Regions from separate parts of the Arthrobacter sp. PL16 genome, predicted to be linked through region 1. Evidence: riboswitches for the same ligand, from Rfam matches in the RefSeq annotation. Region 1 holds a riboswitch; each other region holds the start of a gene.
The links. Region 1 has a riboswitch for cyclic di-AMP ahead of RCH21_RS15615 (hypothetical protein). Riboswitches for the same ligand answer to the same signal wherever they lie in the genome.
Positions count from the first base shown of each region.

Region 2: linked by a shared signal. The riboswitch ahead of RCH21_RS02375 (C40 family peptidase) and the one ahead of RCH21_RS15615 (hypothetical protein) in region 1 are both predicted to bind cyclic di-AMP.
Region 3: linked by a shared signal. The riboswitch ahead of RCH21_RS04470 (M23 family metallopeptidase) and the one ahead of RCH21_RS15615 (hypothetical protein) in region 1 are both predicted to bind cyclic di-AMP.

Region 1 is NZ_JAXCIC010000010.1:28,474-38,192, forward strand. Features, by position in the region: gene RCH21_RS15585 (FdhF/YdeP family oxidoreductase) at 1-915, shown strand, start outside; gene RCH21_RS15590 (molybdopterin molybdotransferase MoeA) at 1,002-2,261, opposite strand; gene RCH21_RS15595 (DUF6457 domain-containing protein) at 2,258-2,542, opposite strand; gene mobA (molybdenum cofactor guanylyltransferase) at 2,559-3,170, opposite strand; gene RCH21_RS15605 (HNH endonuclease) at 3,167-3,664, opposite strand; gene RCH21_RS15610 (NlpC/P60 family protein) at 3,888-4,745, opposite strand; gene RCH21_RS15615 (hypothetical protein) at 4,817-5,659, opposite strand; cyclic di-AMP (ydaO/yuaA leader) riboswitch at 5,665-5,833, opposite strand; gene RCH21_RS15620 (metal-dependent transcriptional regulator) at 6,048-6,743, opposite strand; gene serC (phosphoserine transaminase) at 6,993-8,117, shown strand; gene RCH21_RS15630 (MFS transporter) at 8,143-9,420, opposite strand; gene RCH21_RS15635 (DUF3027 domain-containing protein) at 9,455-9,719, opposite strand, start outside.
Region 2 is NZ_JAXCIC010000001.1:514,482-524,200, forward strand. Features, by position in the region: gene rsmD (16S rRNA (guanine(966)-N(2))-methyltransferase RsmD) at 1-568, shown strand, start outside; gene RCH21_RS02330 (YcnI family copper-binding membrane protein) at 695-1,435, opposite strand; gene RCH21_RS02335 (hypothetical protein) at 1,555-2,160, opposite strand; gene RCH21_RS02340 (spermidine synthase) at 2,413-3,237, opposite strand; gene RCH21_RS02345 (aminotransferase class I/II-fold pyridoxal phosphate-dependent enzyme) at 3,234-4,469, opposite strand; gene coaD (pantetheine-phosphate adenylyltransferase) at 4,579-5,091, shown strand; gene RCH21_RS02355 (YceD family protein) at 5,209-5,775, shown strand; gene rpmF (50S ribosomal protein L32) at 5,778-5,981, shown strand; gene rnc (ribonuclease III) at 6,054-6,785, shown strand; gene mutM (bifunctional DNA-formamidopyrimidine glycosylase/DNA-(apurinic or apyrimidinic site) lyase) at 6,786-7,751, shown strand; cyclic di-AMP (ydaO/yuaA leader) riboswitch at 7,891-8,067, shown strand; gene RCH21_RS02375 (C40 family peptidase) at 8,070-8,918, shown strand; gene RCH21_RS02380 (NAD-dependent epimerase/dehydratase family protein) at 9,057-9,719, opposite strand, start outside.
Region 3 is NZ_JAXCIC010000002.1:158,980-168,698, reverse strand. Features, by position in the region: gene RCH21_RS04490 (glucose-1-phosphate adenylyltransferase family protein) at 1-311, opposite strand, end outside; gene RCH21_RS04485 (MarR family winged helix-turn-helix transcriptional regulator) at 352-972, opposite strand; gene RCH21_RS04480 (SGNH/GDSL hydrolase family protein) at 1,070-1,852, opposite strand; gene RCH21_RS04475 (diacylglycerol/lipid kinase family protein) at 1,934-2,938, shown strand; gene RCH21_RS04470 (M23 family metallopeptidase) at 3,030-4,082, opposite strand; cyclic di-AMP (ydaO/yuaA leader) riboswitch at 4,086-4,289, opposite strand; gene RCH21_RS04465 (siderophore-interacting protein) at 4,470-5,522, opposite strand; gene RCH21_RS04460 (ABC transporter ATP-binding protein) at 5,519-6,439, opposite strand; gene RCH21_RS04455 (FecCD family ABC transporter permease) at 6,441-7,484, opposite strand; gene RCH21_RS04450 (FecCD family ABC transporter permease) at 7,511-8,494, opposite strand; gene RCH21_RS04445 (glutathione S-transferase family protein) at 8,717-9,719, opposite strand, start outside.

The DNA.
Region 1 (9,719 bases):
GGCATGGGCGGCAACTTCGTCCGGGCGACGCCGGACACCAACGTCACCGAGCGGGCACTGCGGAACACGCGGCTGACCGTGCAGGTCTCGACGAAGCTGAATCGCTCCCACCTCGTCACCGGCACGCGCGCACTGATCCTCCCCGCCCTCGGCCGCACGGACAAGGACACCCAGTCCGGCGGCGACCAGCGCGTCACCGTCGAGGACTCGATGAGCGCGGTGCACGCGTCGACCGGACGGCTGAAGCCCTCGAGCTCGGAGATGCGCTCAGAGATCGCGATCGTCTGCGAGCTCGGCGACCGCCTCTTCGCGCGGGAGGACAGCCCCTTCCGGAACAACGCACCTCAGCTCGACTGGACGGCCGCGCAAGCCGACTACCGCGTCATCCGCAGGCACATCAGCGCGGTGATACCGGGCTTCGACGACTTCGAGGACCGTATCGACAAGCCCGGCGGCTTCGTCCTGCCGAACGGCCCGCGTGACAGCCGGACCTTCACCACCGCCACGGGCAAGGCGAACTTCACCGCCAACATCCTCGAGTACCCGCAGGTCCCGGCCGGCAGGCTCATCCTGCAGACCCTGCGTTCGCACGACCAGTACAACACCACGATCTACGGCAAGGACGACCGCTACCGCGGCATCTCCAACGGACGCCGCGTCGTGTTCCTCAGCCCGGAGGACATCGCGGAGGCAGGGCTCGACGACGGCGACATGGTCCACCTCGTCTCGGAGTGGGCCGACGGCGTCGAGCGCCGCGCCGAGGACTTCCGCGTGGTCGCCTACTCGACGCCCAAGGGCTGCGCTGCCGCCTACTACCCGGAGACGAACGTCCTGGTGCCCCTTGACTCGACGGCGGACATCAGCGGCACGCCGACGTCGAAATCCGTGATCATCAGGGTCGAGAAGGCCGCCTGACGCGAGGGCAGCCTGACGAGAACGCCGCCTGACGCGAGGGGTGCCGGCCGGGAGATCGGCGCCCCTCGCCGCGCACCCGGAACCTGTCAGACGACCCAGGGCAGGGTCAGTGCCGGTACGCCGTCGCCCGCCTCGCAGCCTTCGGCCGGCACCACGAGGACGCCGTCCGCGGAGGCCAGCCCCCGCAGCATGCCCGACCGCTGATGGGTACTCGGTACTGCCCGGCCAGCTTCGAGGCGATACGGCACGAGTCGGCTCCTGCCGTGCAGGGGCTCGAAGGCGTCCGCGCTCGTCACCGTGACGGGATCGGACAGGGGAGACCCGCGGAGTCCGGCGAGCAGGGGTCCGGCCACGGTGAGCATGGCCATCATCGCGGCAAGCGGGTTCCCGGGGAGTCCCACGAGGAAGCGACCGTCCGGCAGGCGTGCCAGCAGTGTCGGGTGCCCTGGCCGCATCGCGATGCCGTCGATGATCATCTCGGCGCCCAGCTCCATGAGGGCCCGGCGGATGTGGTCCGCGGACGAGCTACCGGTTCCGCCGGTGGTGATCAGCACGTCGCCCGAGGCCCTCACCAGCGAGAACTCATCCGTGGCCTCGGCGCTGATAGCCGCCACGACGTCGTCGAGGTCGTCCTTCGCGCGGCCGGCGACGTCGACATGCCCGCCCAGCATCGCCACGAAGCCGGGCAGCTGCGGCCCGAAGGTGTCGCGGACCTGGCCCGCGTGGGGCAGCCCGTGGTCGATGACCTCGTCACCGGTCATGAGCAGGGACACGCGCGGCGCCCTGAGGACCGCGAGGGTGTCGTGTCCGCACACCGCGGCGAGCGCGATCTGCGCCGGATTCAGGACGACGCCGGCGGGTACCGCCTCGGAGCCTTCCTCGGCCTCCTCCCCCGCGGGCCGGACATGCTCGTGCAGCGACGGCTCGTCGGGGCGTGCGGACTCGTTGCGGTCCAGGACGTTCCCGCGGATCGCGCCATGCTCGGTCCTGAGGATGCCGACCGCGTTCTGAGGGACGACACCGCCCGTGAGGATGAAGGTCGCCTCTCCCGGGGCGAGTGACACCTCCCCGGAATCGGAGTGCGGGGATGGCCTTCCCCGGGGGTGCTCCTCCGGCTCGGCGTGACTCACGAGTGTCCAGGGCGCCTCCCCGTTCACAGCCCAGCCATCCATTGCCGATGATGCGTAATGCGGAATGGACTGCAGGGCGTGGATCGGTTCGGCGAGGGTCTGACCGAGGCCGTCCGCGAGGTTGACGGTCTGGAACGGCAGTGGTCTACCGGCACCGTGCGCGAGGGCCCGGGCGGTCTTCCAGTCGACGTTGCGCGCCGCGGTTGCCTCGCTCATTCGGAACCGCCGTCCGTCGCTGCTTCCGCGCACAGGGCATCGGCCACCGCCATGGCGGACCGCATGGCCACCTGTTCCTCCGCCTGACCGCTACCGACGGCCAGGCCGGCAGCGTATCCGACGACGAACGTCGTCAGCGGTGCCGCCGGACGCACCACGCCGTGGGCGGCCTTGCCGGCCAACCCGAGGACGGCATCGATATCGACCTCCGCCCCGTCGATCTCGAAGGCGGCAAGCAGCTTCCCGGTCCAGTCCTGCAGCAATTTCTGACGGTCGTCCATGGGCCCTCCGGGCGTTCTAGGGGACGTCGATGCCCAGCGCTCGCGCGTCATTCCAGGTGTCGACGTCGTGCGTCGTGCCCGGTGGAACCGGGACCGGTCTGGTCCTCACAGTAGCAAGGAGGCTGCGCATCGATAGATTGTCCGCGGTCCCGCCGGCGAGGACGGCGTCGATGCCTGACGTCAGGTCCGCGGTCCGGTACAGCGCGGCCAGCGGCTGGTCCCGGCCGTCGTCGACCGCTACCAGCGAAAATGAGTCGTCGGCGGCTGCCTCCGCGAGCAGGATGTCGAGCAGGCCACCGACACGGGGCATGTCGCAGGCGACAACAGCGCACCAGGGTGCCCGGGGGCCTTCGAAGCTCAGAAAGCCGGCGACGAGGGCGGCCGCAGGCCCCGCGAACGCGGGCTCCTCCCGCACGAACGTCGGGGACCCGACCAGGGCCGGCGTCGTTCCCGCACCCGGATCCGGACCGACGACGACCACCCGGCCGGCACCCGCGAGGGCGGAGCATGTCCGCTCGAGAAGGGTCTGCCCGTCGAGGATCAGTCCCGCCTTCGGGACGCCGCCCAGGCGGGAGGACCGGCCACCTGCGAGGACGACGGCGTCGAACCGGAGGGCGTTCGCCGTCATGCAGCGGTTTCCGCGAGGAACTCGGACCACTGGGGTGCGGGCTTCTCCAGTTCCCTGATCTGCCATTGGGGTCCACGCGGGGGAAGGGGGACGATCCGCAGGCTCCAGCCAAGGCTGCCCAGCGTCTTGTCACCCTTGGCGTTGTTGCACTTGAGGCAGCACGCCACGAGGTTCTCCCAGGTGTCCTTCCCTCCACGGGATCTCGGCGTGACGTGGTCGATGGTCGAGGCGGTCTTGCCGCAGTAGGCGCACAGATGATTGTCCCGGCGGAGGACGCCACGTCTCGTGGCTGTCACGTCGTGCCGGTACGGGACCTTCACGTACCGGTTGAGCAGGATCACCGAGGGCCTGCCCAGAATCTCCGTCGGTCCCACGATCGGCTCCTCGTCCTCGGCGACGACGCTCGCCTTCCCGGTAAGGACAAGTACCAGCGCCCGGCGGAACGTGACGACCGCCAGTGGTTCATACCCTGCATTCAGAACAAGAGTGCGCATACAACTTGCCTCTTTGCTGACCTGTTCCCCGCAACCGGTTGCCATCCCGGGGTTCGGGAGAAGTGCTTCGGATTGACACTGCAAGGGTAATCCGGAGACCGGGCGCGGGCTAATCGCCGCTATCGACCGGTTGACGTGCCGCGAGGGGTTGCTTCTGCTACCCCTTAACGGAAGAAGGACCGGCGCAGGGCGGCGGTCCTTCTTCCGACACGGTGTGTCCTGATCAGCCGCCGACGCGGATGTAGACGCCGCCCGAGCCGAGCTCGGCCGGTGCGATCGCCGTCGTATTGCCGTTGAACCCACCGTGAACGGCCTGGCCACCACCGATGTAGACCGCGATGTGGGCCACGCCCGCCCCGCCGTCCGCGTAGTAGATGAGGTCGCCCGGGACGGCTTCCCCGGCGCTGACGGTGCGGCCGAGGGACATGTAACCGGCCGGCCAGCCGTGGAAGTTGATGCCTGCTGCGGCAAGGGAGTTGCTGACCAGCCGCGTGCAGTCCTGCATAACCCCGAGCTGGCCCTTGGCTGCTGCGGCGATCTTGGCGGCCACTCCGGAGGAGGCGACCGGTGCGGGCGCCGGGGCACGTGCCGCAGCCGGTGCGGGCGCAGGAGCCGCGACAGTGACGGGAGCCGCAGCAGCGGCCGGCGCGGCGGGTTGGGCTGCAACCACGACCGGAGCCGCGGCAACAGCGACCGGAGCCGCTTCGACGACGGGGGCCGGTGCTGCCGGCGCCTCGACCACAGGGGCCTCGACCACAGGGGCCTTCTCGACGACGACCGGCTTGGCGTTGACCTTGACCGGCGTCTTGTTGAAGGAAAGCACCGTCGAGCTGGAGGCGACGACGGCCGGGCGGGCCGTTGTCACGGAAACGTTCGAGGTGGCGACCTCGCGCTGCGGCTGGAGATCCGCCGCATTGGCTGCGACGCCGCTGGTCAGGACGAGACCGGAGGCCGCGGCGATGACGGCGGCCTGGCGGCCCATCCCGCCTGCGTTGGTGGTGACTGCTTTGGCGAGGGCCGAGAAGCTGGCAGTGGTTTGCGCTTCTCCTCGGTGGCGGGCGATCGTGGCGCGTGAGGACATGAGGGAGTTCTCCGTGTGTGGGGTTCTAGCGGACGCGGACGAAGCTGGCGCCGGAAAGGGTGTGTGGGGTTCTAGCGGACGCGGACGAAGCTGGCGCCGGAAAGGTCTGACAGGCTGTGGAGGCCGGTGTTCATGCCGTTGAGGCCACCGCTGATGACCTGGCCGTTGCCGACGTAGATCGCGACGTGGCCGCCGGTGATGACGAGGTCGCCCGCTGCGGGCGTTCCGACGACATCGCCGAACTGGAAGAACTGGCCGGGAGCGAGATCGCCCACGGACTTGCCGACGGAGCGCAGAGCGGTCTCGACCATCGCGGTGCAGTCCTGGGCGACGCCGATCTGGGCGTAGGCAGAGGCAACCAGACCGGCACCGACACCCGACGACTGGACGGGAGCCGGCTGCTCGACAGGAGCGGCAGGGACTGCGGCAACCGGTGCTGCAGCGGGCGCAACAGGCACTGCGGCGGGAACCACGGTGACGGGAGCGGCGGCCGGAGCAGCGGCCACGACGGGAGCCGCAGCGACGGGAGCGGCTACGACGGGAGCAGCGGCTACGACGGCGACAGGCTCGGGAGCCTCGACCACAGGAGCGGGAGCTTCCTCGACGACCTCGGGAGCAGGAGTGACCTCGACGGCCACGCGCTCGAAGGAGACCTTCGCGTTGGCGGGAACCGTGATCTCCGCGGCTACGACGCGGTCGACGGTCAGTGCCGCAGAGGACTGCACCTCACGCTCGGGGGCGGTGACGCCGTGGGCAGGAAGGCCCGCGGTGAGGACGAGCCCGGAAGCGGCGACGATCACGGCTGCCTGGCGGCCGACCGATCCTGCATTCGACGTGACTGCGATGGACAGGGTGGTCAGCGGACTGACGGTCTTGGGCGCGCGATGGCGGCCCAGCGAAGAGCTGGTGGACACGTTGGATTGCCTCTCCCAACGCCTGCGAGGTGAGCTGTCGGATTCGGATGGGAGTCACCCGGCCACTGGTTGAACAGCGACTTAACCCCAAGGATCTCTTGTCAGAGATCCACAAATTGGTTCCCCCGCCTCTGCCATGCGATGGTGCGAACGGACCTCCGGCAATGGCAGAGCTAGGCGATTTGCAGGAGGGTGCCGGATCTAGAGCGAATTTGGCACGAGATGTAGGCTACCTGAGAAAGCTTCATATGTCACGTTCCGATCACGGAACGATATGTTTCTGGTGACGGTGGCTAGGTGGGGTATGGCTCAGCAGGCTGGAAATAGCTGGTGCGGACCTGCGGGATCGTCGCGTGACACTGTTTCCGGCGTAACGGTCGTGGCGTGGTCAGGCGACGGAGACGAAGACATGCGATGCGACCTCGGGCGGCAGCTCGAGGGCCCCCTCGACGCCTGGGACACGCACGGACACGTAGCCGCCTACGGATTCCAGGGCCAGCTGGGCACCCGGGCGCAATCCGCCCTCGTCGAGCTGCGTCAGGAGCTCCGGATCCACCTGGATCGGCTCGGCCAACCGAAGGAGCGTGACCTGATTCTCGGGTGAGTATGTGTCCATGGCGGACAGCAGGGTCACCACACCATCGGTGAACAGCTTCGACTGGACGCCGCCGATCGCCTCGAGTCCGGGGATGGGATTACCGTAGGGCGATTCGGACGGCTTCCCGAGGAGTTCATAGAGGCGGCGCTCCACGCGCTCGCTCATCACGTGCTCCCAACGACAGGCCTCGTCGTGCACGTAGGCCCAGTCGAGGCCGATGACATCGCTCAGCAGTCGCTCCGCGAGGCGGTGCTTCCGCATGACGCCGGTGGCGCGGCGCCGGCCCAGTTCCGTCAGCTCCAGGTGCCGGTCACCGGAGACGACGACGAGGCCGTCGCGTTCCATGCGCCCGATGGTCTGGGAGACGGTGGGGCCGGAGTGGCGCAGACGCTCGGCGATGCGCGCCCTGAGAGCTACGATGTTCTCCTCCTCGAGCTCAAGGATGGTCCGCAGGTACATCTCGGTCGTATCGATGAGGTCCGTCATCCGGGTCAGCTCCTTGGTGCGGTGCGGGTGCGCGGCTGGACTGCCTCACGCCGGTGGGTGCCACGGCCGCCACAGCCGGTTCCGCCCCACGCCTCCCAAGGTTAACCCATGCGGCAACAGGCCCGGCAATCAACCTGGGCGCGACGACGGCCGTCCGGGAACGCCGATCGGGGGTGTTCACAAATGGAGGCCCCCGGGCCTCTGGGGCACAATGATGGCGATACCCGCCGCCGAACAGCTGGAGCACCCATGAGCGAAACCCCCCGTGTCCCCCACCACCTCCTGCCCGCGGACGGCCGCTTCGGCGCCGGTCCGTCCAAGGTACGCAGTGGCCAGATCGATGCGCTCGTGTCCGCCGGCCAGTCGTTGCTGGGAACGTCCCACCGTCAGGCGCCGGTCCGCTCCCTGGTGGGCCGCCTCCGGGAGGGCCTGTCGTCGTTCTTCGGCGCACCGGAGGGTTACGAGATCGTTCTCGGTGTCGGCGGTTCGACGGCGTTCTGGGACGTCGCGACCTTCGGACTGGTGGACAGGAAGGCGCAGCACCTCTCCTTCGGGGAGTTCGGTTCCAAGTTCGCGTCCGCGACCACCAAGGCCCCCTTCCTCGAAACGTCGAGCGTCATCACCTCCGAGCCCGGCACGCGCCCGGACCCGGTCGCGGAAGCGGGGATCGACACCTACGCCTGGCCGCAGAACGAGACGTCCACCGGCGTCGCCGCTCCGGTTCGGCGGGTCGACGGCGCCGATGAAGGAGCACTGGTTATCGTCGATGCCACGTCCGCCGCCGGTGGCCTGGACGTCGATGTGTCCCAGGCGGACGTCTACTACTTCGCCCCGCAGAAGAATTTCGCTTCCGACGGCGGCCTGTGGCTGGGGCTCTTCTCCCCCGCTGCGATCGAGCGTGCTGCCCGGATCGCGGCCGGAGGCCGGTGGATCCCGGATTTCCTGAACCTGCAGACGGCCATCGATAATTCGCGGCTCAACCAGACCTACAACACGCCGTCGCTGTCCACGCTGGTGACCCTCGACGCGCAGGTCGAGTGGCTCAACGCCCAGGGCGGCCTGCCCTTCGCTGCAGCCCGTACCGCCGATTCGGCCGGACGTCTCTACGGCTGGGCCGAGGCATCCCCCGTCGCGAGCCCTTATGTAGTGCGTACGGAGGACCGCTCGAACGTCATCGTCACGGTGGACTTCGACGACTCCGTGGACGCCGCGCGCATCGCCGCGATCCTCCGCGCCAACGGGATCGTCGACGTCGAGCCCTACCGGAAACTCGGCCGCAATCAGCTGCGCGTCGCCACCTTCGTGGCGATCGAACCCGATGACGTGTCGGCGCTCATCGCCTGCATCGACTACGTGGTCGAGAACCTGCTCTAGGACTCCCGATGGGGGGCACGAAGTACTACGGCGATGTGTCCGCCGCTCCCGGTTCGTGATCCAGCCGGAGGCGGCGGGGCGCGGAGCGGTCGTAGCGGAGCCGGACCTCGTGGTACTTCCAGGCCCAGAAGATGCCGACTGCTGCGGCGACAAGGCCCGACGCCGCAGCGACACCGAGGCTCCATCGGGGACCGAACGTGTCGGACACCCAGCCGACCACCGGCGCTCCGAGGGGCGTGCCGCCGAGGAAGATGGCGAAGTAGAGCGCCATGACCCGGCCGCGCATGACGGGGTCCGTCGTCGTCTGGACGTAGGCGTTGGCACTGGTCATCAGTGTCAGCGCGCACAGTCCGACGGGCACCAGTGCCAGCCCGAACAGCCACAGGTTGGGCGCCAGGGCGGCCAGCAGGCAGGCGACCCCGAACGCCGCGGACGCCCCGAAGATGAAGCGCAGCCGCGGCCTCTCCCGTCGGGCGGACAGGAGTGCGCCCGCGAGGGAGCCGACCGCCATCACCGACGAGAGGATCCCGAAGACCCGGGCATCCTGGCCGAACTCGGTACGGGCCATGGACGCGATGAACACGGCGAAGTTCAGTCCGAACGTCCCGACGATGAAGATCGCGAGCAGGACGATCATCAGGTCGGGCCGGTGGCGGACATAGCTGAATCCCGCGCGGATGCGCCCCTTGCCCGGCGCCTGCCGCGGCTGCCTGTTGAGTTCCGACGTGCGGAGCGCCAGCAGTACGTACACCATCGCGCCGAACGTCAGCGCGTTGATCATGAACACCCAGCCCGGACCGACCGCCGCAGTGAGGAGCCCGGCGACAGCGGGACCGATCAGCCGGGCGCCGTTGAAGGAGGCGCTGTTGAGGGCGACGGCATTGGGAAGGTTCTCATCGCGCACCAGCTCCGAGACGAAGGCCTGCCGGGCCGGGGAATCGAAGGCGGAGACCACGCCGAGGGCCAGGGCGAAGGCGTAGACATGCCAGAGGACCGCGACGTCGAGGAGCACCATCAGCCCGAGCCCCGCGCCGAGGAGCGCCATGGCGATCTGCGTCATGGCGAGGAGCTTGCGCCGGTCCACCGTGTCGGCGATGAGCCCTGCCCACGGAGAGATCACGAGCTGTGGGCCGAGTTGGAGTGCCATCACGATGCCGAGGGCGGACGCGTTCTGCGGCGTCAGGATGTCGTACACCAACCAGTCCTGGGCGGTCCGCTGCATCCAGGTGCCGATATTGGATATCGAGGCTCCGATGAACCAGAGCCTGTAGTTGTGGATGCCGAGCGATCGGAAGGTACTCAAGCGGTCCCGTCCTCGTCTCGGCGCCACGGACAGGTCACTCGGAGTCGGGGTGTTCCGGAGCGTTGTCCGCCGACTCGCCCGGGACCACCGCGTCGGTGTAGGCACCGTCACTGTCTGCACCCTCGGTGTCGGTACTATCCAGGGCCTCGACCGGTGCGGGGCCGCCATCCTGCGATCCGCCGACCTGCGGCACGCCGTCGTCGGACTCGGAATCCTCCGGGCGCACGCGCTGGGACCACGGCAGCCATTCGGGGGCCACCAGGGAAGCCGCGGACGGAAGCAGGCCGACCTCGCATACA
Region 2 (9,719 bases), on a different contig from region 1:
GCGTATCATCGCTGGAGCCGCAGGTGGCTCGACCCTCGTCAGCGTCGAAGGCAACGGCACCCGGCCGACGTCGGACCGCGTGAAGGAGGCGCTCTTCTCACGCCTCGAGTCCTACGGGGTGCTCCATGGAGCGCACGTGCTCGACCTCTATGCGGGGTCGGGGTCCCTCGGCGTCGAGAGCGCGAGCCGGGGAGCGGCAACCGTGGACCTCGTCGAATCCGCCGACCGCGCCGCGATGGTGGCCCAGAAGAACGCCGACCTCGTGAATCGGGTGCTCGGCTGGACGGCCGTGCGGGTGCACCGGTCCAAGGTGGAGACTTACCTCGACCGCGTCGCGCCGGAACTGACCTGGGACCTCGTCCTGATGGACCCGCCCTACACGGTGGACGCCAACGGCGTGATCGCCGTCCTGGAGGCCCTCGAATCGCGACTGGCGGAAGGCGCCGTGGTCGTGGTGGAACGGTCCGCCCGGACGCCGGAGCCCCCGTGGCCGGCCTGGCTCGAACGGTTCTCGGACAAGAAGTACGGCGAGACGCGCCTGTGGTTCCTGGAGCCCGCGACCGCCTGAGCCAGTGCGGTCCGGTGTCCTGACGCCGCGGCATACGGACCCGGCGCCCCTCGCCTCCTGCCGTCAGGGATGCCGCCCGGGGGCGCGGTGCCGGTTCGCACGCCGGCACCGCGCCGGTATCGGGGACTAGGCCTTGCGCGTGCGGACCAGGGCCGTAGCTCCGGCGGCCAGACCGAGCAGTCCGGCGACGAGCCCTATCCAGCCGACCGCCGAAGCCGAGCTGGAGGACGCCTGCTCGGCGTCGATGGCCTCAGGGGTCTCGGCAGCGGCGGCAGCGCCTCCGTGGGCGGCATCGCCCTCGACCGCGGCCGTCGTCACGAACGACGGCGCCGGCTTGTCCGGCTCCTCGGCACCTTCGACGGTCTCCTGGTCCCAGGCGACCACCTCGCCGTCGGTGTAGGACTGCGTTGCCGGGAGCACCACCATGGAACCGGCTTCGGGCAGGCGTCCGACGGAGATCGAGAACGTCTGGTATTCCTGCTGCGAGATCTCCGAGCCGGCCTCCGCCGTCCAGACCACGGACAGGGGACCCTCGGTGAGGGTAGCGCCGTCGGCAGTGGTGACAGGTTCCGGCAGGGTGCCGGTGACCACGTCCGCCGTCCAGCCCTCCACAGGCTTCACGCGGACGGACGTGAAGGGCTGCTCCGTGGGGAGTTCGATCTCGAGCTTGTTGGTCGCTGCGGTCTCCGACTCGCTGGGGACGCTGAACGTGAGTTGCGAGTAGCCGTCCTCGGTGGTGGATGCCGGTGTGACGGTGACGTGTGCGCTGGCGGCACCGAGGCCGAAGGCCATGAGCCCGGCGGTCGCAAGGGCGACGGCGGACGTCGTGAGGACGGGGCGGTTTCGCTGGGGGGTGTTCGATGACATGGGATTGCCTTCCGGGGTGCGCTCGACTGCGGCCACGACGGCGGGGTCGAGCAGCGGGAAATTGGGTCAGGAAGATCGCTGGTGCCGACCTGCCACCCGAGACCCTTCGGATCTCCGATTCAGGCGGCCAGGGCCAGAAGACGTGGCGGACCCCGCAGCGTGGGAACCCGGGTGTGTGCGGACCGTGGTGCAACCGGCGTCGGCACGGCCAGCACCGACGGACGGTGCGGAGTGTCAGGCAGGAGGACGACGGAGGGAAGAACGAGGAGCGGCCGGAGCCAGGCGCGGAGCGAGGTGAGGGCCGTCTCGCTCGTCGACGCCGCAGCCGCGAGGACGACTGTCGCCAGAGCGTGCAGCAGGATCATCAGCGCGCCGCCGGACGCTCCGGCCATCGAGTCCTGGGCCACGGGCGAGCAGGCGAGCTCGAAGGCGGCATGATGACCCGGCCCGGCCGCGGAGCTCTGGCAGACGGCAGGAACGGCGGTCATGGAGAAGAGCGCGTGCACCAGCCACTGTCCGGCTCCCATGCTGAGCAGTGCCGAACGGAACGAGACCGGGCGCCGTGCGAGCAGCATCATCGGGAGGAGGAGGAGCATGCCGAGCAGGAGGATCACGGCGGGAGCGGGCAGATGTCCGGCGGCGGCCACGTGCGAGGCGGAGGACACCGACAGGATCAGCGACACGAGGACGAGGGAGCGCAGATAGGGGAGACCGGCGTCGTCCATGCCAGTTCTCCTCCCCGTCAGGACCTGTGGTGCTGCGACGCCGCTCTCGTGTCGACGCTCTTCCTCCACAGGGTACAGGCGGACCCGTGCCGCCTTCCTGCATCTACTTCGCGCGCCGGGCACATCCGGATGGCTCCTTCACCCCGACCCTGCAGGACGACCGACCGCAGGCTTTCGCTCCCGACTCTCCGCGCATGGACGGGCCGGCCCTTGCGCGGAGCGGACCCACGGCGAGGGGCGAGCACGTATGTGCTAGCTCCCGCCCGGTTGCTCGAAGTCTGCGCGGGCCGGACCCGCGAGGACTGCGGCGGGGTGGGGTCCGGCAGCGAGGAGGGCGGTGGTCCAGGCATCCGGCCAGGCGCTGCGGCGTGCCGCGACGATGACGTTGCCCGCGCGGCTGCCATCGACCATCCCGGCTTCGGTCAGGACCGCCGTCGCCACGGCGAGGGACGCGAGTTGCCTGCTCTGTGCGCGGGCGAACGTCAGGGGTGGATCGTCGCCGACGTTGACCAGGACCACGCCGTCGTCAGCACAGATGCGCAGCAGGTGCGCCGCGAAATCGGCCGACGTGAGGTGGGCGGGCGCGTCCGCTCCGGCGAAGATGTCGAGCACGACGGCATCGAAGGCCCCGTCCGCCTGTTCGAGGACGACGTCCGCGGCGTCACCGATGATGATCTCGCACGCCGTGCCGTCGGGCAGCGGCATCTCGGCGAGGACCAGGGCGATGAGGTCGGCCTCGAGGTCGACGGCCACCTGGGACGATCCGGGACGCGTCGCCTGCACGTACCGCACGAGCGTCAGCGCCCCCGCGCCGAGGTGCAGGACCCGCAGGGGAGCTCCCGGAGTCGAGAGCAGGTCGATGACGTGGGCAATGCGCTGGAGATACTCGTAGAACACCCGATCGGGGTGGGCCATGTCCACATGCGACTGCTGGGCGCCGCCGATACTGAGAATCAGTGCACCCTCGATATGGGCGTCCTCGTCGATCTCCGCATACGCGCCGGCACCAGGGAGCCAGGACGTGGGTACCTCGAACTCCTCTGCTGCGGGAGGTCCTGTTCCCGGTTCATCGGTCACACGTGTTCCTTCAGGGTGGCCAGGCGCCGGGCGCCCTCCTCGATCACGTCGAACTTCTTGCAGAAGGCGAAGCGGAGCAGGGACCGCGTGCGCAGGGCACCTTCCTCGTGGCAGAACATCGCCACGGGGATCGCCGCGACTCCGATGAGCGACGGCAGGCGCCGAGCCAGCGCCGTGGCGTCCTCGATGCCCAGCGGCGCGGCATCGACCATGGTGAAGAAGGTGCCTTCCGGTTCGAAGACCTTGAAACCTGCTGCCCTGAGTCCCTCGCCGAGCAGGTCGCGCTTCCGGCGGAGTGTCGACGCCGCGGTGGTGTAGAACGCGTCCGGTAGTCCGAGCCCCAGCGCGACGGCGCCCTGGAACGGTGTCCCGGACGTGTAGGTGAGGAACGTCTTGATGGTGCGGACCTGGGCCACGAGCCGGGCGGGCCCGGTGAGCCAGCCGACCTTCCAGCCGGTCACGGAGAAGGTCTTGCCGGCGGAGGAGATCGTCAGGGTGCGTGCAGCGGCTCCGGGCAGGGTCGCGACCGGCACGTGCTCGGCCCCGAACGTCAGGTGCTCGTACACCTCGTCCGTCACGATGATGGCATCATGGCGCTCCGCCAGCCGGACGATCAGCTCCAGGGTCTCGCGCCGGAAGACGCTGCCCGTCGGATTGTGGGGGTTGTTGACGACGATGATCCTCGTCCGGTCGGTGAACGCGGCTTCGAGTGCGGCGGCGTCGGGCTGGAAGTCCGGTGCCAGTAGCGGCGAGGTCGTATGCGTGGCGCCCGAGAGGCCGATCACGGCTCCGTAGGAGTCGTAGAACGGCTCGAACGTCAATACTTCATCACCCGGGCCGGCGAAGGCGAGGATCGCCGCGGCGATGGACTCGGTCGCCCCCGTGCTGACGATCACCTCAGTGTGCGGATCCACGGTGAGGCCGTAGAACCGCTCCTGGTGCGCGGCGATCGCGGAACGAAGGACCGGCAGTCCCTGGCCCGGGGCGTACTGGTTGGCTCCGTCGGCGATGGCCGATCGAGCGGCGTCCAGGATCTCCCGCGGTCCGTCCTCGTCCGGGAACCCCTGGCCCAGGTTGATGGCCGAGTGCTTCTGGGCGAGGGCGGTCACTTCTTCGAAGATGGTGATACCGAGTCCGCCGTCGCTGCCGAGCAGGTTCGCTCCGCGTGCGGCCCTCGTCCACGGGGCGGCCCCCGTGTCCCGCGGTACCCTTCGCTGCGCATCAGTCGTCATGACTCAAGTATCGCGGGTCCTGCCCTGTGCGCGACCGGTCGACGACGGCGGAGCCGCCGGTGGACGGGGCGATACGGCGGTCCCGCGTGGGACTGGGTACCGTGGACGCATGAGCCGCGCCGTCTGCCCCGGATCGTTCGATCCCCTCCACAACGGACACATCGAGGTCATCGGTCGTGCCGCCCGGCTCTTCGACGAGGTACTCGTCGCGGTGTCGACGAACTACTCGAAGAAGTACCGGTTCGGTATCGACCAACGCCTCGCTTTCTGCGCCGACAGCCTGTCGCATCTGCCGAACGTCCGCGTGGTCCGGATGGGTGCCGGTCTCGTGGCGGATTTCTGCAGGGAGAACGGGGCGACGGCGCTCGTCAAGGGCCTTCGGTCCGGCCTGGACTTCGACTACGAGGTGCCCATGGCCACTATGAACCGGCACCTGGCCGACGTCGACACGGTCTTCCTGCCCACGGGCACCGCGTTCGCCCACGTCTCCTCGACCCTGTTGAAGGAGGTCGCAGCTCTCGGCGGTGACATCCGTCCGTTCGTGCCGGAAGCCGTCCTGCGGCAACTCGTACCGGCGGTCGACGACGACGTTCCCTCCACCGGTGGTGGACCATCGTCCTAGGTCGGTACACGCCGGCGCTGCACCGGCGTTTTGGGCATGCCCGCCATATCAGGCTAGGATGGTACGTCGGTCATATGTTCTACAGGAGTCACCATTAAAAGCGATCTCAGTTCGCCTTTGACATTCAGTGTCAAGGATCTCGGACGCAGTCCGGGTAGCATGCGGACACTCGAGGAACATGTACCGGCGCCGAAGGATTTCGGCGTGGCGCTGATCGGCGTGCAGGAGGGTTCCGACATGGAGCTCGAGCTGCGCTTCGAATCCGTGTACGAGGGAATCCTGGTGTCGGGAACGGCAAACGTCGAGGTAACCGGCGAGTGCGGCCGTTGCCTGGAGCCACTGCGGTTCGACCGCGAGGTGGATATCCAGGAACTCTTCTTCTACAGCGACTCCGAGTCGCTGTCGGTAGAAGAGGAAGAAGAACAGCACAGGGTGGAGAACGATTCGGTCGCTCTGGAGCCCGTGCTGAGGGATGCAGTGGTCACATCACTGCCATTCCAGCCGGTGTGCCGGGAGGATTGCCAGGGCTTGTGCTCCGAATGCGGAGCCCAACTCAACGACGATCCGGACCACCACCACGAAGTTCTGGATCCTCGCTGGTCAGCCCTCGCCGGGTTGGCAGGCACCGCCGCTGAGAATGATGCGGCACCCAAGTCAGAGTCAGACGAGAGAGAAGAGATTTAGCCGTGGCTGTCCCGAAACGGAAGATGTCCCGCGCGAATACCCGCGCACGCCGGTCCCAGTGGAAGGCAACCGCCCCCAAGCTGGTCAAGACCCTCGAGAACGGCCGCATCACCTACAGCCTTGCGCACCAGGCCAAGGTCGTCACCGACTCGGCCGGCACCCCGCTGTTCCTCGAATACAAGGGCCGCAAGGTAGCCGACGTCTAACAACGGACGTGTCCATGACGCGCCAGGCGCAGCGGTGGACGTTCGTTCGATACTGGATCAGCTGATGCGGTTGTGAAGAATACAGAAGATCTTACGAAGCGTCTCGGTGTCGATATAGACACCGAGACGCTTCGTCTTGCCCTGACACACCGGTCCTATGCCTACGAAAAGGGTGGGATACCGACCAACGAGCGCCTCGAGTTCCTCGGTGACTCCGTGCTCGGCCTGGCGGTGACGGATGCCCTGTACAGGGACAACCCTGATCTGTCCGAAGGGGAGTTGGCCAAGCGCCGTTCCGCCGTCGTGAGTACCAGGGCGCTCGCGGGCGTCGCCCGGACCCTCGACCTCGGCAGCTTCGTCCTGCTGGGCCAGGGTGAAAAGCTCACCAACGGGCGCGACAAGGCCTCGATCCTCGCGGACACCATGGAAGCCGTCATCGGCGCCACCTATCTGAGCCACGGTATCGAGACCGCGCGTGTGATGGTCATGCGCCTCATCGGGCCGCTGCTGCGCGATTCCGCCGTCCTCGGCGAGGGCACCGACTGGAAGACGCGCATCCAGGAGACTGCCGCTGCCCGGCGATTGGGCCTGATCGACTACCAGGTCGACGGCTCCGGTCCCGACCATGCGCGCAGCTTCACCGCGCGTCTCGTGATCGGGGGAGTGGATTACGGCTCCGGCAGCGGGCACTCCAAGAAGGAAGCCGAGCAGGCTGCAGCGGCGGCCTCCTGGAAGCTGCTGTCCGACGGCTCCGCGCATCTCGATCACGAGGCCCCGGCCGGGTCGCGTAGCGACGGCTCCTGAGTGCCTGAACTGCCCGAGGTGGAGGTGGTATGGCGCGGCCTGGCCCGCTGGGTCACCGGTCGAATCATCGAGGGCGTGGAGGTGATCGACCCGCGATCCCTGCGCCGTCACGTTCCCGGCGTCGAGGACTTCAGGGGCAGGGTGACCGGAGCACGGGTGACGGATGTCGTGCGACGCGGGAAATTTCTCTGGCTCACGCTCGAGGACCGCGACCACCGCGCCGACGCTCCGCAGGTGGCCCTGATGGCCCACCTCGGTATGAGCGGTCAACTGCTCATCGAGGAGGCCGACGCTCCGCGGGAGAAGCACCTGAAGGTGCGCCTGAGCCTCTCGGCCGCCAGAGGCGAGGACGGCAGCGCGCCGCTCCCTGCCGACCTGCGTTTCGTCGATCAGCGGATTTTCGGGGGGATGTTCGTCGCGGACCTGGAACCGACGGTGGATGGGCAGCCGGGTGGGACGGGTGCCAGTGCGCTGCCACTCATTCCGCACCAGGCCGCACACATAGCACGCGACCCCCTCGACCCGGCCTTCTCCGTGGAGGACTTCCACCATCGGCTGCGCGCCCGAAGGACCGGCCTCAAGCGCGCGCTCCTCGATCAGGGACTCATCTCGGGCATCGGCAACATCTACGCGGACGAGGCTCTCTGGGCGGCCCGCTTCCACTACGCCCGTCCCACCGACACCATGCGGCGCCCGGACACGCTGCGGATCGTCGAGGCGGCCACGAGCGTCATGGCGCGGGCGCTGGCCGCGGGCGGGACGAGCTTCGACTCGCTCTACGTCAACGTCAACGGCGCATCCGGCTACTTCGCACGCGACCTCGAGGCCTACGGGCGCTCGGGCCTGCCCTGCCGGCGGTGCGCTGCGGAAGGCCGGCACACGCTCCTGCGCAGGGAGTCCTTCATGAACAGATCCTCCTGTCTGTGTCCCTACTGCCAGCCCAGGCCGCGCAACGCAAGACCCTAGTCCGTGGGTCGAGCAGCGGAACAGTGCCGCTCCGTAACCCAAATGTGACAAGAGTTCGACCAACGCGTACCGTTGATCCCGCGCTCATTCCACCACGGAGGGGCGCCCTTCCTCACTCTGCCTAACCCTGTCGATGAGGACGGACCGTTCGCTACACATTTCGACAGGGGCGGGGGAACCGAAAGTGGACTCGCTTACGAGTCCTAGGGGTAAAGACGCGCGTAGACCAGCCCGGGGGCGTTGGTCTGCGAGGAACGTGTCCGGATGTCCCATCCGAACCCGACAGCTAACTTCGCCGGCATTGGGAAAGGCAGCAGCATGTCCAGGAAGAGCAATATCGCGCGCCACAGGGCAGTCCCTACGCGCATCAACCCCATCATCACAGCGTCACGCGCGGTCACCGCGAGTGCGTCGGTCGCAGGCAAGCCTGCCGCCGTCGTCGTAGCCGCTTCGGGCATCATGCTCGGTGCAGCGCTTCCCGCCAGCGCAGCAGGCGAGATCAGCGTCCAGTCCGCCGGCACCCAGCAGGCAGCGGTCACCACGTCCGCAGCCGGCACCTACACGGTCCAGGCCGGTGACACGCTGGGCAGCATCTCAGCCGCCCACGGTGTCAGCCTCGAGGCGGTCTTCGCCTCGAACGGTCTCGGGTACGGCTCGGTCATCTACCCCGGCCAGTCCATCTCGCTCGGTGGTTCGGCAGCACCCCAGCAGTACTCCACCCAGTCGGCATCCATCGCCGCAGTTCCGGCCGCTGCTGCTGCAGTGTCGGTTGCGGCTCCTGCAGCGCCGGTCGCGGCGCAGCCCGCCATCAGCTTCCAGTCCGCGTCGGTCGCACCGGCCGGTGGTATCGCCGCAACGGCAATGCAGGGTGAGGGTTCGGGCTACGTCTACGGCGGCACGGCGCGCGGCGCCTGGGACTGCTCGGGCTTCGTCCAGTGGGCCTATGCGCAGAACGGCATCAACCTTCCGCGCACCACGTGGTCGCAGTTCGCGGCGCTGCGTCCTACCAGCAACCCGCAGCCGGGTGACCTCGTGAGCCAGAACGGCGGAAGCCACGTGGGTATCTACCTCGGCAACGGCCAGATGATCAGTGCGCTCAACCCCTCGCAGGGTACGCAGGTGCACTCGGTCGGCGTCATGGCGGTCGACGGGTACTACACCCGCTAGCAGGCGGTCGCCGGCCCCGCGGAAGGTATGCGGGGGCGGTGGCGCTCGAGAGTGATAGAAGAAGGACGGGATGCCTGGCATCCCGTCCTTCTTCGTGCAGGTGGCGCCGCGCTGTTCCGTGACGAATGCGTCGGACCCTCAGCGGCGGTAGTACGTCCCGAGCCGTTCGAAGCCCTCGTCGACGGATATCGTGGGCTGCCAATCGAGTACGGCCCGGGTACGGCGCTGGTCGAACCAGTGGGCGGTGGAGAGCTGTTCGGCCAGGAACCGGGTCATCGGGGGTTCATCCGATCGCCCGAGGGCGAGCCAGGCACGCTCGATGATGGCGCCCGCGCCCCGCGCCACAGCTCCCGGTACGGACCATTCCGGAGGGGTGACGCCCCCGGCACGGCAGATTCCGGCGAGCAGTTCTGCCACAGGGCGGGGCTCCCCGTTCGTGACGACGAGGGACAGGCCCCGCGCCTGGTCCATCCTCCGCAGGCAGGCGACGATCGCCGACGCTGCGTTGTCGACGTAGGTCGTGTCGATCAGGGCGGTGCCGCCGTCGAGCAGTGGGAGGCGTTTGCTTCGCGCGCGGTCGAGGACGCGTTCCACGAGCTGGGTGTCGCCCGGGCCCCAGACGATGTGGGGCCGCACCGCGGCCACCCGGAACGAAGCCGAGCAACGATCGAGGGCCAGCAGCTCGGCTGACGCCTTCGTGCGGGCGTAGTGGCCCCGTGCGTGATCAGGATCCGCGCGGCCGGCAGGAGCGCCCACGAGCGAGGTCCCGCCGTGAGCCACGGACGGTGAGGAGACGTGGAC
Region 3 (9,719 bases), on a different contig from region 1:
TCCCCCTCGTGCCCGCTGAAGGGAGGCAGGACGAGCAGGCCGCCCCGCGTGCGGTCGAGGTCCCAGGGCCTGCCGTTCCGGAGGTGATCATTGATGGTCTTCGGCTGGTACTGCTCCATGATCCACACGTCGGAGATGCCGCTGTGGTGCAGGTTGGACAGGGGGATGTCGATGAGCCGGAAGCTGCCACCCAGCGGCATCGCCGGTTTGGCGCGGTGGTCCGTCAGGACCCCGAGCCGTCCCCCGGCGCCGCCCGCCAGCACGATCGCGAGGACGCGGGGCTGGTGCCGGAACTGTACCTGCTGGTCCATCTGCTGTCCTGTCCTGGGGTCTCGGCGCACCGCTGGCGGCCTACTGGCCGCTGCCGCGAAGCTGCGGTTGGGCGGATCCGCCATTCCGACCCGTGGCGGAGCCGTCCTCTGCTCCCCCGGCATCCGCGGCATCACCCAGAGGGGGCTCCGTGGAACCGCCGGCCACCGCTGCTTCCGCGGCGGCCTCGCCGTCGGAGAGGATCCAGTGCGCACTGTCCATTCCCCGGAGTATCTTGCGCCCCACCCGCTCGAGGTCGGCGACGTCCTGCCGGTCGAGGGCGTCGAACACGGTGGAGCGGACCTGGGCGACGTGCGATACGGCGAGATCCGTGAGCATCCCGAGTCCTGCGGGGGTCAGCGTCGCGGTGGTCACCCGTCCGTCGGAGGAGGACGGCAGCCGGAGGACCCAGCCTCGCGCCTCCAGCTTCTTGACCACGTGGCTGAGCCTCGAGAGCGACGCCGCCGAACGTCCCGCCAGTTCACTCATGGGGAGGCTCGTGTCCTCGGACTCGGAGAGCATCGCGAGGACGTGGTAGTCGAAAAGGGTGATACGCGCTTCCCGGAACAGATGGGCATCGAGGCTCGAGGGGAGGAGCGACGTCAGCGCATAGAGTGCCAGCCACGCCCGCCGCTCGTCGGGTGTGAGCCAGTGCGCCGCCATCTGGTCATTCTGGCACATCGGCTCCAAGGCCGGCTGCGGGCTCCCACGCCGCCCTGCAGGGGTTGCAGGGCGTTCCGGTGAATGCTCCGGGCCGCCCTCAGGCCGTGATCGATGCCCAGTGCGGGTGGACCGGCGTCGGATATTTGGGCAGGAGGTCATCGCCCGAGGAGGCCCCACGGAGGCGCCGTCCGACCCATGGCGTCAGGTACTCCCGCGCCCACTGCGCGTCCGCTCGGAGCTGCTCCGCGCGCTTCAGCGCGGGCCGGGCCTCGAGCTCGGGCAGGTCGATCCGATGCGATGCCTTCAGCGCCTCGAGCACGCGGGCGGCCATGAGCGTGTGACCGGCGGTAGACATGTGCATGCGGTCGACATCCCAGTAGCCCCAGTCCTGGAACTCGCGCAGGCGCCAGTAGTCGACGATCGTGGCGCCTCGCGTGTCGGCGATCTCGCGCACCCACTCGTTGTAGACGGCCGTGCGCCCCCGGGTCTTGCCGAAAACGGCGGACCCCGAGGCATCGAACCCCGTGAACAGCACGACGTCGGTGCCCGCCTCGCGAAGGCGGCCCACGCCGTCGTCGTACTCGGCCATCAGGGCATCGATGTCGACGCGCGGCCTCAGGATGTCATTGGCGCCGGCGTAGATCGTGACGAGCGTCGGCTGGAGCGCCAGAGCGGCGTCGATCTGCTCCCCGAGGATCTGGCGCATCTTCTTGCCGCGGATGGCCAGGTTGGCATAGAACCAGGACGGATCGGCCAGGATGAGCTGCTCTGCCACGCGGTCCGCCCAGCCACGGACGCCGTTGGGTGACGCCGGGTCCCAGTCGCCAACCCCTTCCGTGAAGGAATCGCCGAGGGCCACGTAGCGCGAGGTGTTGGTCACGTCCAAAGATTACCCTCGGCGCGGAGGGCAGCGGGATAAGCTCGTCGAGGCCACCCGTTGACATCACGCACGAAGGACATCATGCCGACCGACGCTACTCCCGAGGCGACCATCGATCAGGGCTCCGAGGCCGGTTCGGGCGGCCGTCGAGCCGCCCTCATCATCAATCCGATCAAGGTCACCACCATCGACGTGGAGGGCGCCGTCCGGCGCATCTCCGCGGAGGACGGTTGGGACGAACCCCTGGTCATCGAGACCACGGAGGACGATCCCGGTCACGGCCAGGCCCGCCAGGCGCTGGATGCGGGAGCGGACCTGGTGATCGCCGCCGGCGGGGACGGCACGGTGCGGTGCGTCGCCGAGGAGCTCGCCGGGAGCGGCACCATGATGGCCCTCGTCCCGCTGGGCACCGGGAACCTGCTTGCACGCAACCTCGATATCGCCGTCGACGATCCGGACGCCGCCGTCGAAGCCGCCTTCCGTGGCACGGAGCGCAGCATCGACGTCGTGCACGTGACCGTGGACCGCGCGCAGGATGCACACGTCTTCCTCGTCATGGCCGGCCTCGGCTACGACGCGGCCATCATGTCCGACACCCGCGACGACCTGAAGGACAAGGTGGGCTGGCTGGCCTACGTCGACGCCGGCATCAGGAACCTGCCGGGCCGGCCCGCCCGTACCACCATCTCGGTGGACGGCGGCAAGCCCTTCGAGCGCAGGCTCCGCAGTGTCATGGGCGGGAACTGCGGCAAGATCATGGGTGGCCTCGAGATCTTCCCGGGCGCCAGGATCGACGACGGCCTGATGGATCTCATGACCGTGGCACCCAAGGGCAAGCTCGGCTGGCTCGCCGTGGCCGGCAAGCTGTTCGTCAAGGGCAGGGGCTCGAGCAAGGACCCCTCCCTCGAGTACTTCCAGTGCCGCACTGCTGAGGTCACCTCGCGGGAGCCGCTGGAGGTCCAGCTCGACGGCGATCCGCTCGGGAAGGCGAGGCACATGGCCTTCGAGGTGAAGCCTGATTCACTGCGGCTCCGGATGCCTCTCGGCTACAAGGATCCGGCCGTCGTGAGCGAGCCCCTGCCCTAGGAAGCGCGCGAATCCCGGCAGCGCGGGTGCCGGACCAGCGGGCGCCCGGGTGCCCGCTGGTCCGGCCTGCTGCTGTAGGGCGAGGCGCGCGCTACAGCCAAGGCTGCGGGTCGACCTTCTCGTCATTGACCAGGACCTCGAAGTGCAGGTGGCAACCGGTGGAGTTGCCCGTGCTGCCGACGGCGCCGAGGAGATCGCCGCGCTGCACCGCCGCGCCGACCGGCACCTCGAGGGCGCTCAGGTGGTTGTACGTGGTCTTGAGGCCGTCGCCGTGGTCGATAACGATGCGCTGGCCACCCCCGTACGCGTGCCAGCCGGAATCGGTGACCGTACCCGGGTCGGCGGCCTTGACCGGGGTGCCGCAGGCGCTGGCGTAGTCCTGCCCGGTGTGCAGCTCCGAATCGGGCCCGCCCATCGGGTTGACGCGGTACCCGAAGGTGGACGCGACGACCGGGCTGTCTACAGGAACGCCGAAGGCCTTGCGCTCCTGCGCTGCGGGTTCAAGGGAGGCAGAAAGAGCCCTGGCGGTGGCAATGCCCGGTGCGATGCCCTCGGCCGCCGGCCCAGCGCTCTCGAGGCCGAACGCGACCGTCGCTCCAGCGGGAGCGGTCACCGCCGGCGCGATCGCGGAGGCACGGGTGTGGGTGGGTGGCCCGACGACCAACTCAGGGGCAGCGGTCGACGCCGCGGGGACCACCGCTCCCATCAGCAGTCCGGCGGAGGCGAGCACCATCCCGCCGGTCGCCGCGTTCTCGCGCAACCGCTCGAACGGCTTGGGGACGCGTCCTGCCCGGCGGGCCGGCGCGGATCGGCGCGCACCGGGTGCCGCCTCGCCGCTCGCGGCCTTCTCCTGCTCGCGTAGCTCACGGCGCGTCAGGGACGGCGGAGTCGGTGACACGGCTCCGTCCTTCGACCGGGCAGCAGCGGACGCTGATGTGATCTCCGCACAGGAGTGCTCGACGAAGGAGGGAAGCTCCCGCTCGCGGAGTGATCGGCGGCTCGGCAGGAGGGTCTGGACCGAGGCGGAGGGGGCCGAAGGGGCGTGGATCGCCGATGCGTGGGCAGGGCGGTGTGGCAGCGGGTGCTGCTGGTGAGCGCGATCTTCGGACGCTCGACGGCGCCCCGACGTAACCGTCTGGGTCAACTGCTTACCTCTCTGAGGACGCCCGCGAAGTTAGCTGTCGGATTCGAGCAAGAGTTGACTCGGCCCCCTCGGCGCGGCCGAACTGCGGCAGACCGCAGGAAGACCGTGCTGATAAGCAATGCGTGAGGGCTTCACCCCGAGGCGGCTCGCACCGCCGGAATGTGGATCCTCCACCCCTGTCACAGATTGTTCAGGCGGTCCGCTGACAGGGTTAAGCGTGCGGACCTGGTTCAAGAAACGAGCTTCGACTGCTCAAACCCTAGGCCACGGAACACGATGTAACAATTCCGTTATCCCAACTGTGGATGATCCGTGCCATAATCTCTTCCGTCATCGGGAACCTGCGGAAAGGCATGGGAAAACCTGCGCCAGGTTCTCCGTCCCCCATCAGGCGAGCTCGGCCCGGCCCTTGCGCCAATAGCCCATGAAGGCAACCTGCTTCCGGTCGACACCGACGTCGCGCACCAGGTACCGGCGCAGTCCGCGCACTACGGCTGCTTCTCCCGCGATCCAGGCGTAGAAGGGTTGGGTGCCGGCAAGGCGCCCCGGGTTGACCGTCGACTCCACGATGGCCGTCTCGAGGCGCTGGGGCGTCTCCCACAGGATGGTCCGGTCGATGTCGACATCCTCCGGTTCGCTGCCGCCACTCGCGGCCCCCGATCCCGAGAGCGAGACCCAGCCCGGTACGCGGACGGCGTCGCGGACCGCGGCCTCGAGCAGCTCGCCGTGCGAGCGGCCACTCCGCGTCAGCCAGGTGATGGCCACCGATGATCGCGTCGCGATCCGCTGGATATCCCGCTCGTGGGGCACCTCGAGGAACGCCCGTCCGCTGATGTCCTCGGGAAGCGCCTCGAGGATGGCGCTGATCGCGGGCACGGCCGTCTCGTCTCCCGCCAGGAGGACGTGCTGCGCGAGGCCCGGGCTCCACTCGATGCCACCGTAGGCGCCCGCCGTCGTGCATTGCGCCGCCGACGAGTTGGGGCCGATGATGCAGACGCGGTCACCTGGCCGGACTGCAGCAGCCCACTCCGCCGCAGGCCCGCCGCGGCCGTCGCCGTCCAGGTGCATCACGAAGTCGACGTCGATCTCCGGGTTCGCACCACCGCACCGGAACTCGCGCACGGTGTAGGTGCGCATGGAACCGCGTTCCTCGGCGTCCATGCCGAGCCACGCCTGGTACCAGCTCGAGCCTGGGCCGCCGCTCATGATGCCGGCGATGTCCGGGCAGTCGTGACCCGGGGACGGGATGACGATCTTGATCCGGAGGTCCAGGGTGTCCCCTGCGACGCCGAACGATTCGAGGCAGGCTCCCCCGAAGGTGATGCGGCGGAAGGTCGCCGTGAGGTCCTGGACGGCGGTGACGACGACGTCGAACGCAAGCACCATCGGCTCGGTATCGGCGGCGGTCCGCCTCGCGGTCCGCTCTGTCACGTCGGTCATGATGCTGCCTCCACTCGTGCAGGAACCGTGTCCTGCGGATTGGGTCGGTAGCCCCGCACCGCCGCAGCGGTGGGGGAGGTCGGGGAAGGCATGGCGGTCCCCGGCCCGTGGTGCCTGCCGATGGGAACAACCATCGGTGTACGGGACACGGGGTCCTCGATGACGCGGCACTCGAGGTTGAAGACTCCGGAGACCGTCTCCTCGGTCACGACCGCCGACGGTGGCCCCTGTGCCACGATCCGACCGTCGCGCATGGCGATCAGGTGGTCCGCGTACCGCGCGGCCAGGTTGAGGTCGTGCAGCACCATCACCACGGTGGTGCCCGAGCGCCGGTTCAGGTCCGTGATGAGGTCGAGCACCTCGACCTGGTGCGTCACGTCGAGGAAGGTGGTCGGCTCGTCGAGGAGCAGGATGCCGGTCTGCTGCGCGAGTGCCATGGCGATCCAGACGCGTTGGCGCTGCCCGCCGCTGAGTTCGTCGACGTTGCGGTCGGCGAGGCCCAGCGTGTCGGTTGCCTCGAGTGCCGTCGCGACGGCGTCGTCGTCCTCCGGTGTCCACTGGCGGAACCAGCCCTGGTGCGGGTAGCGGCCGCGGCCCACCAGATCCGCGACGCTGATGCCGTCCGGGGCCACGGGCGTCTGCGGGAGCAGGCCGAGGACTCGGGCGACGGCCTTCGTGGACTGTGAGTGGATGTCGGAGCCGTTCAGCACCACTGTGCCGTCCACGGGCTTGAGCAGCCGGGCCAGACCACGGAGCAGGGTCGACTTCCCGCACGCGTTCGCGCCGACGATGACGGTCACCTTGCCCGCGGGCAGCTCGACGGTGAGTCCGTCCACGACCGTCCGCTCGTCATAGGCGAGTGTCAGCCCCTCGGCAGACAGCGTGTTCGCCGCCGTCGGATCCTTGCGTGGACCCATTTCAGCCTCCCTGGCCTCTGCGGTTGGCGGTGGCGAGCAGCCACAGCAGGAATGGTGCGCCGAGTGCGCCCGTCACGACGCCGACGGGCAGCGAGGTCCCCGGCAGGACGTTCGCCGCAGCGAAGTCCGCGCCGAGCACGATCACCGCACCGACCAGCCCCGCCATGCCGAGCGAGGGCCGGTGGTCGAGCAGGCGCCGGGCGATGGGTCCTGACAGGAAGGCGATGGACGCGACGGGGCCCGCGGCGGCCGTCGCGAAGGCAGCAAGGGCGACGCCGGTGAACAGGAGTCCCAGCCGCGACGCCTCGACCCGGACCCCGAGCCCCGCTGCGGCGTCGTCGCCCAGTTCGAGGCCCTGCAGGCTGCGCGACAGGATGACGGCCGCGGGCAGCAGGACGACGAGGGCGGCGACGAGCACGGTGGCGCGGTCCCAGTTGCTCGAGTTGAGCGAGCCGTTCAGCCAGAGGACGGCCTCCGAGGCGGTGCGGAGGTCGGTACGGGTGATGAGGAAGCTGACCAGGGCGTGCATGACCGCCGCGAAACCTATGCCCACCAGGATGAGCCGGTACCCTGCCACTCCCCCGCGACGCGAGATGAGGTAGATCGCCGCGGCCACCACCACGGCTCCGATGAGCGCCGACAACGACACCGCGGTGCCCGCGGCTCCGAAGAGGACGATCGCCGCCACGGCCGAGGCACTCGCGCCGTAGCTGATACCGATGATGTCCGGACTGGCCAGCGGATTCCGCAGCATGGTCTGGAACACCGCACCCGACATACCGAAGGCCACGCCGATCAGGAGGCCGATGACTGCGCGTGGCAGCTTGTTCTCCAAGACGATGAAGCTCGCACCCGGGATATCGGCGCCACCGAGGATGCGCAGGAAATCGGGGATGGTGACCGTATAGGTGCCGAGCAGGACGTTCACCGCGAACAGCACGACGACGACGCCCGCCACCGCGCCCAGGCGGGTCGCGGTGGTGCGACGCCGTCGGGCCCGGATGGCGCCGAGCCCCTCCCCGCGGTCGGGCGAGCTGCGGGGCACAGCGGGAACGCTCCTGACCGAGGTGCTCACAGCTGGGCCATGTTCCGGCGGCGGACGAGCCAGATGAATACCGGCGCTCCGACGACGGCGGTCATGATGCCCACTTGGACCTCGCCCGGCGGGAGGATGACGCGGCCGATGATGTCGGCGCCCAGCAGAAGCACAGGCCCGAGGAGGGCGGAGAACGGGAGGATCCAGCGGTAGTCGGCGCCGACGACGAGCCGGACCATGTGCGGGATGACGAGCCCGACGAAGGCGATCGGACCTGCCGCAGCGGTCGCCGCGCCACAGAGGATCACGACTCCGAGGGCGGTCATCGCGCGTGCGAGGCCGACGTTCTGGCCGAGGGAGCGGGCGACGTCGTCCCCGAGTGCCAGGCTGTTGAGCACCTTGCCCGTGGCGAGCGTGAGCACCAGGCCCGCGAGGAGGAAGGGTGCCACCGCCCCGATGACGTCCCATCCCCGGCCGGAGAGGGTGCCGACCTGCCAGAAGCGGAAGGCGTCGAGCGTCTCCTGGCTGGAGACCAGCACCGCATTGGTGAGGCTCGCGAGCCCTGCTGCCAGGGCCGCACCGGCCAGCGCGAGCTTGACCGGCGTCGCGCCCTCGCGCCCGAGGCTCGCTACCGCGTACACGGCGAGTGCCGCCGCGCCGGCGCCCGCGAAGGCGAACCAGATATAGCCGGAGGCGCTGCTGAGCCCGAACAGGTAGATGCCCACGACGACGGCGAAGGAAGCCCCGGCATTGATGCCGAGGATGCCGGGATCGGCGAGCGGATTGCGGGCTACGCCCTGGAGAGCTGCTCCGGCCGTCGCGAGCGCAGCCCCGACGAGGAGTCCGACGATGGTGCGCGGGACTCGCGAGAGGACGACGGCGTGCTCACCGTTGGTGGGATCGAAGGCGGTGACGGCGTCGATCATGGTGCCGATGCCGACTGATCGGGCACCGATGATCAGCGAGGCGATGCAGAATGCGAGCAGGACGAGGGCCGTGATGGCGAGCTTCGCGAGGATACGTGGGTTGGAGGACCGACGGCGACCCACAGGCCGCCGGCCGGGGGCGTCCTGGAGGGCGGCGGCCTGGACTGCCACGGTGCCTCCCTCGGACGGATGATCGGTCTGAAGTAAGGCTAGCCTATGCTTTGGGCAATTACGAAACGAGTTTGTGGCCTAATACGGAAGGGGGTCGGGCCATGAAGGGGCTGTCACGACAGCTGCGCGACAGCCCTTTCGCGGCTACGCGGCGGCGGGCGGAGTGCCGTTGCCGAAGGGCCGGCCCCCCAGGGATTCCCTGCCGTGCGGAGTGGTCCACCCGGCGAGGTCCGGGCCCTTGGGCACGATCCCCGTGGGATTGATGTCCTCGTGGACGATGTAGTAGTGCTGCTTGATCTGGTCGAAGTCGATCGTGTCGCCGAAGCCCGGCGTCTGAAACAGGTCGCGGGCATACCCCCACAGCGCCGGCATCTCCGTCAGCTTGTTCCTGTTGCACTTGAAATGGCCGTGGTAGACGGGGTCGAAGCGGACCAGCGTCGTGAACAGACGGACATCCGCCTCCGTGATGGTGTCCCCCACGAGGAAGCGCTGGGCCGTGAGCCGCTCCTCTAGCCAGTCGAGCGCCGTGAACAGGCGGTCGTAGGCGGCCTCGTACGCCTCCTGCGAGCCGGCGAATCCGCAGCGGTACACTCCGTTGTTCACCTCGGTGAAGACCCGCTTGTTCACGAGGTCGATCTCCTCTCGGAGCGCCTCCGGATAGAGGTCCGGCGCACCCTCCCGGTGGAATTCGGTCCATTCGCTGGAGAAGTCGAGGGTGATCTGGGGAAAGTTGTTGGTGACGACCGCCCCGGTGGTGGTGTCCACGACGGCGGGCACGGTGATGCCCCGTGAGTAATGGGGATCCCTTTTGAAGAAGGCTTCCTGCAGGCGCTCGATACCGAGCACCGGGTCACGCCCGTCAGGATCGAGGTCGAAGGTCCAGGAGCGGCTGTCGTGCGTGGGACCGGGGGTGCCGAGGGAGATCGCGTCCTCCAGCCCGAGAAGCCGCCGGACGATGATCGCCCGGTTCGCCCAGGGGCACGCGCGGGCGGCGATCAGGCGGTAGCGTCCAGCCTCGACGGGAAAGCCGTCCGCGCCATCACGGGTGATCCTCGTCTCGATGTACTGGGTGTCCCGCGTGAATTCTTCGCCGGTGGTGACGTAGGCCCCCTTGGTGCTGTGCCCTGACGTGTCGGCCTGCTGCGTA